2 regions of the Streptococcus sp. SR4 genome follow, and region 2 is predicted to be linked to the other one. Evidence: predicted binding sites of a transcription regulator. Region 2 holds the regulator's gene; the other holds the start of a gene.
What was found. The regulator CtsR, encoded in region 2, represses protease genes until heat stress. The targets are predictions, from matches to a motif close to TTGGTCAAAAAAGGTCAAANA.
Positions count from the first base shown of each region.

Region 1: a site for CtsR is predicted at 1,558-1,578, ahead of HMPREF1519_RS00520 (ATP-dependent Clp protease proteolytic subunit). Genes of this name have one in related genera too.

Region 1 covers NZ_AZYW01000007.1:9,915-13,338, forward strand. The annotation lists gene HMPREF1519_RS00510 (DUF2129 domain-containing protein) at 115-396, opposite strand; gene HMPREF1519_RS00515 (YlbF family regulator) at 389-838, opposite strand; gene HMPREF1519_RS00520 (ATP-dependent Clp protease proteolytic subunit) at 924-1,514, opposite strand; gene upp (uracil phosphoribosyltransferase) at 1,688-2,317, opposite strand; gene HMPREF1519_RS00530 (glycoside hydrolase family 68 protein) at 2,407-3,424, opposite strand, start outside.
Region 2 covers NZ_AZYW01000035.1:15,676-19,099, reverse strand. The annotation lists gene tsf (translation elongation factor Ts) at 1-405, shown strand, start outside; gene HMPREF1519_RS04465 (COG2426 family protein) at 514-984, opposite strand; gene HMPREF1519_RS04460 (CtsR family transcriptional regulator) at 1,302-1,757, shown strand; gene HMPREF1519_RS04455 (ATP-dependent Clp protease ATP-binding subunit) at 1,758-3,424, shown strand, end outside.

The DNA of each region.
Region 1 (3,424 bases), on a different contig from region 2:
TAGCTTACAGAATTATCAGACAATTGTCAACTACACACAACTAAGCTTTAGCGGCAGTAATCGTTTCCATTGCTTTAAGAATAACTCTTATTAAAGAAAAAAACTTTTCTCTTATTAAAGAGAAAAGTTCTTAAACGGTTCAGGGACTGAGGTGTCATAACGTTCCAGACTACCTACAAAGTCCATATCAATATCAGAATAGTAGGAAGTCAGAACTTTTTTCACTGCTTTCATTCCATCGAGCTCTTTCAAAATATCCTCGACCTTGTCCTCATCTACATAAAGGTGCACATAACGCATCTTATAAGAATGGTAGACAACATCCCCAAACTTGGCAATTTTACGTAAGTCTCTATTGTAATATAAATAAACAATAATGCCTTGACGCTTAATCATGACTCATCTTCTCCTTTATGTTCGTGTCTCCCTTTTTATGATGTGGTTTATGAGGGGCAAGAGGTAGCCCAGTATCAATAAAAATCTGGTCTGAAACAGCTTGGGCAATCTCCTCACCAAGATTGGCTAAAATAGTCTGTAAATCGAACTCTGCCTGACGATAGCCAATAACCACCTCGTTTAAATCAATTTGGCGCTTCATTCGCAAAACCTGACGTTTCAACTCTCTCACATCTGGTCTAAAAGCCTCATACGCCTTAGCAGTATCATAGCTATCCTTTAATTCTTGAAATGCAAAGAGTTGCTTTTGGAGCTCTTTGTCATTTTCGAATTGCTGACGACTCAGACGATAGGCATCTACCTCTGGTAACATCAGAAAGTGCGAAACAAGACTGTCTATAGCTTGATCAATAGCAAGCAACTCCTCATTGATTATTAACATGTTTTCTATTATAACACAAAAAGCCAGATGAAACGGTCCTTATACAACCGATTTACATCTGACTTTTATTTAAGACAAGCTCAGTTTATTTTAATTGGTTATTAGCCATGATTTCATCGATAAAACCATATTCAAGCGTTTCTTGAGCACTCATCCAATTGTCACGTTCAGCGTCTACATGAACTTTTTCAATTGGTTGTCCAGAATTATCTGCCAAGATTTGCTCCAAGTTATTACGTGTCTTGAGCAAGTGTTCAGCTGCGATAGCCATGTCTGTTTGTTGCGTACCACCACCAGTACCACCCATTGGTTGGTGAATCATGTACTCAGCATTTGGCAACATGAAACGCTTACCTTTGGTACCGCTTGAAGCGATAATTGTTCCCATAGATGCTGCCATCCCCATAACGATAGTCTGAACATCAGACTTGATGAAGTTCATTGTATCAACAATGGCAAGACCTGCCGAAACTGATCCACCTGGTGTATTAACATAAAGATAGATATCTTTTGTGTTGTCTTGAGCATCCAAGAACAAGAGTTGGGCGATAATTGAGTTTGCCATATTATCTTCAACAGGACCTGTTAACATGATGATACGATCCTTGAGCAAACGTGAGTAAATATCATAAGAACGCTCACCACGTGATGTTTGTTCAATTACTACAGGAATCATATGAATCCTCCTTTTAATATTGTCTTGATGCTATTATATGATTTTAGTCAAATTAGGTCAAATAAAAAACATCGTTCTTAGCACTCTTTTCAAAAGAGTGCTAAATCACCCTAAAACAATTTCACTTGAAACTTATTAATCTAGTAAAAAAAGGGAAATTTTCCCTTTTCAACTTATTTTGTACCAAAGAGACGGTCACCTGCATCTCCAAGACCTGGAACAATATAACCGTTTTCATTAAGTTTCTCATCCAAAGATGCTGTGTAGATATCGATATCTGGGTGAGCATCTTGCAATTTTTTGACACCTTCTGGTGCTGCAACTAAGCAAACAAACTTGATATTAGCTGCACCACGTTTTTTAAGTGAGTCTACTGCCAAGATTGCTGAACCACCAGTCGCAAGCATAGGGTCTACTACAAAAATCTGACGTTGATCAATGTCTTCTGGTAATTTAACCAAGTACTCAACCGGCTCAAGAGTTTCCTCGTCACGATACATACCAATATGACCAACTTTAGCTGCTGGTACAAGGCTAAGGAAACCATCGACCATACCAATACCCGCACGAAGAATTGGAACAATCGCCAATTTCTTACCAGAAAGTTGTTTTTGTACAGTTTTGGTAATTGGTGTTTGAATTTCAACCTCTTCGAGAGGAAGGTCACGAGACACTTCGTAACCCATGAGCATAGCAATTTCATTAACTAGCTCACGGAAGTCCTTAGTAGAAGTATCCTCACGACGGAGGATTGAAAGTTTATGTTGAATCAGTGGATGTGAAATAACTTGAAATTTACCCATAATAGTTTCTTCCTTTGCTTTATATTCACTCCATTATATCAAAAAGGCAAAAAAAACGCTTGCTTTACTGCAAACGTTTTTGAAAAGGATTATTTTTTAGGCAAATGAATCTTTCCTGTGACCAAACCATAGCCAAGAAGAGCTAGACTTGCAATTGCTGCAAAGATAGTCGCCAAGATTGAAAGAATGTTGCTCTTTGAACCTTCTGAATCACTTGGTGTCTTAGGAGTCGTAGCAAGTTTGGCAGCAACTTTAGTATTGTTGTCTTTACTTGACTCATCAGACTTAGTTACTTCATCAGCTTTAGCGACTCCGTGAGACTGAACTTCCTCTTCAGACTTAGCTGGTTTTGGAGCTTCTGTTTCAGTGACAGACTCTTCTTTAACAGGAGTCGTTGAAACAGTTGGTCCAGTTGCTACAATAGCCTCTGGTACTGGTGACGCAATCTCTGTAGCTTGAGCTACTGGACGACGGTCACCCACAGAACCCTCTGTTGAAGGTTTCGCAGGAACCTCTACATGATGATCATCTGATGAATTATTATCATTAGATGGGTGATCTGTGAAACAAGGGAACGGATTACGAACTGGAGAATCTGGATTCGTCGGCGTTGCTGGTTTATCTTCTTTATTAGTTGATGGTTGATTATTGTCTGCTGGTTTAGAAGGTGTATCTGGTTTGTTAGACTTATCATCAACAGAATGATTACCTTCTGTTGGATTTACTGGTGTTTCTGATTTATCTGATTTCTTGTCTTCACCATCTTTAACAGTTACAGTTAAGACACCGCGAGCTTCAGAAACGCCCGGTGAACCATCAACTGTAGGATAAGTATGTGGTTTAAGTCCATAATTTGAAACGGAATAATAATCGACATTAAAGTCCTCATTTGGCAACTTAGCACTGTTTTGGTCACCCACATGTACCAAACTTTCACTAGATTTATCCCAAATCCAGTCTCCTTGATTTGTCATCTTAGGAAGGACTTCTGTAGTATCATCCGCATTCATCTTGATGAGGAAGCTTGGAGCCCATGTTGATTTATTCTCAGCACCGGCAATACCACCACGGTTAGTCATATATGCAGTAACCAAAAGAGTATCTGTT
Region 2 (3,424 bases):
ATCGATCAAGATAACGAAAGCCGTGCTATGGTTAACAAACCAGCTCTTCCACACCTTAAATATGGTTCTAAAGCTCAATTGACTGATGCTGTTCTTGCTCAAGCTGAAGAAGATATCAAAGCTGAGTTGGCTGCTGAAGGTAAACCAGAAAAAATCTGGGATAAAATCATCCCAGGTAAAATGGACCGCTTCTTGCTTGACAACACTAAAGTTGACCAAGCATACACACTTCTTGCTCAAGTTTACATCATGGACGACAGCAAAACAGTTGAAGCTTACCTTGAATCAGTAAACGCTTCAGTAGTAGAATTCGTTCGCTTTGAAGTTGGTGAAGGTATCGAAAAAGCATCTAACGACTTTGAATCAGAAGTTGCAGCTACAATGGCAGCAGCTCTTAACAACTAATTCTAGTTGCTAGATAAAAAGAAAAGAAGTTACGTGAATGAATCGTAACTTCTTTTTTGTTGCTATTAAAAAAACGTCTGAGCATGCCCCAGACGTTGAAAAAAGTAATTAATGAGCGAAGGTATTTACACCAAGTAGAAGAGAGAGTGTTCCCATGATGATACCTGCAAGGATAACCCCAAGCATAACAGCAATAACACTACGTTTAAAGTCCCAATCTAGGATAGATGCTGCTAGGGTACCAGTCCAAGCTCCTGTTCCTGGAAGCGGAATTCCCACAAAAAGTAGAAGGGCCCAGAAGACACCCTTATCTCCAGCAGCTTTTTCAAGTTTTTGGCCACCACTGTGACCTTTTTTAAGACACCAGGTAAAGAAGCCACCAATTAGAGGTTTATCTGCCCCCCATTCGAGGACACGGCGGGCGAAGAAGAAGATAATTGGAACTGGAATCATGTTCCCAATGACACAAAGAATTAGGGCTTGCCACCAAGGGATACCTGAGGCGATAGCAACAGGAACGGCTCCACGGAGCTCAACCAAAGGAATCATAGAGATTAAGAGTGCAATGATGTATTTCATGAGTAACCTTTCATAGGGGAATAAAATAAGAGATAAGACTCAAAATGACATGAGCTTTATCGAGAGTGATAAGACTAATACTACTGCGAAAGTGCTAAAAAGTACTTGTTGGATTAGGTGGGTCTCAGCCTATCAAAGTAGATAGAAAATTTGAATCAAACACCTTAAGTTACCTAATATTTCAGTCTTATTTATTGTATCTTATATGGTCTCTAATGACAACTTTAAAAAGCTTTTTGAGGGTATAGTTTCCCATGAGCTGACATTTTTGGTATAATAATAGTCAGTTATAGTCAAATTAGACTGGAGGAATTAAGATGGCAAGAAATACATCAGATAGTATAGAAGAATATATTAAAGAATTGCTGGGCCAGTCTGGAATTGCTGAGATTCAACGCTCGAACTTAGCAGATACTTTTCAAGTTGTACCGAGTCAGATTAACTATGTTATTAAGACTCGTTTTACAGAAAGTCGTGGTTATATTGTTGAGAGTAAACGTGGAGGTGGCGGTTATATTCGTATCGTCAAGGTCAGATTCTCCGACAAGCACCACATGATTAATGATTTGCTTCAGAACTTGGCGGATCAGCTCAGCGAGCAGGTATTTACAGACTTGATTCAGTTGCTTTTTGATGAAAAAATCATCACTGAACGTGAGGGAAATTTGATTTTAGCAACTGCTAGTGATGATGTTTTAGGCGAAGATGCGGCTGCTATTCGTTCGCGTATTCTACGCTCGCTATTACTTAGATTGGATAGAAAAGGAAATTAGATGACGACATATTCAAGAAAAATGCAGGCCATTTTCCATCGTGCTCAGCTTGAGGCAGAGCGTTTTGGAAGTCCTTTCTTGGAGACTTGGCATGTGCTTCTGGCTATGGTTGAGGTTCCAGGATCTGTAGCCTACCTAACATTTACTGATTTTGAGGACCGTATTCGTGCGGAAGAGATTGAGACCGCTGCTGTACTAGCGATGGAGAAAAGTCCAAAAGACTTGTCTGAATCAGATATTATCGATTTACGTGCACAGTCACATGCTTTAGGGGCTATGTTGCAAGAGGCAGAGGGAATTGCTAGTGTAACTGGTGCTGTAGAGGTAGGGTCTGAACATGTATTGATGGCCTTTCTCCTTCATAAGGATTTGATGGTTTGTCGTCTCCTTGAAGTTGCTGGTTTTCAATATAAGGATGACAGCGATAAGCCTCGCATTATCGATTTACGACGTTCTTTGGAGCGTTACGCAGGTCTTAGTAAGCAAGATTTGAAGGCCATTCACGACCTTCGTAAGCCTAAAAAGTCAAAGGCATCAGGTAATTTTGCTAATATGATGCAGCCTCCTCAATCTTCTACTGGGGAACTGTCAGATTACACAAAAGACTTAACGGCAGTAGCCGAGTCAGGTGCTCTTGATCCTGTTATTGGACGTGAGAAAGAAATTTCACGCATGATTCAGGTTTTGAGTCGTAAAACGAAGAATAACCCAGTTCTTGTGGGTGAAGCAGGTGTTGGTAAGACGGCACTTGCGCTTGGCTTAGCACAGCGTATTGCTTCAGGCGAAGTACCTTTTGAGTTGGCTGATATGCGTATCTTAGAGCTTGATATGATGAGTGTGGTTGCAGGAACACGTTTCCGTGGCGATTTCGAAGAACGTATGAATCAGATCATTGATGAGATTGAAGCTGATGGAAAAATCATTCTCTTTATTGACGAATTGCATACGATTATCGGTTCTGGTTCAGGTATTGATAGTACCTTAGATGCGGCGAATATTTTGAAACCCGCTCTAGCACGTGGAACCCTTCATATGGTTGGAGCAACTACTCAAGCTGAGTACCAGAAGCATATTGAGAAAGATGCAGCTCTTTCTCGCCGTTTTGCTAAGATTACAATCGAGGAGCCAAGTGTAGCTGAGGCGATTGATATTCTAAAAGGCCTACGGTCGTCTTATGAAGACTATCATCGTGTAACGATTACTGATGAGGCGGTTGAGACAGCAGTCAAGGCAGCCCACCGTTATTTGACGAGTAAAAACTTACCTGACTCTGCCATTGACCTTTTAGATGAAGCGAGTGCAACTGTTCAAGGTCGTATCAAAAAAGAAGCCAAACTTGAAATAACGCCTTTGGACGAAGCGCTTCTATCTGGTGATATGAAGGCTGCTGTTAAACAATATAAGGCTAGCCAAAAAGCAAAATTACCAAAACCTGCCTTGGTAGATGCAGATCAGATTATGCAAACCCTTAGTCGTCTATCAGGTATTCCTGTTGAGAAGATGACTCAGGCAGATAGCAAGCGTTACTTGAATCTGGAAGCAGAGCTTCACAAACGTGTTATTGGTCAAGACGAAGCAGTTTCAGCGATTAGTCGTGCTATTCGTCGTAACCAGTCAGGTATTCGTACTGGCAAACGTCCGATTGGTTCCTTCATGTTCCTTGGACC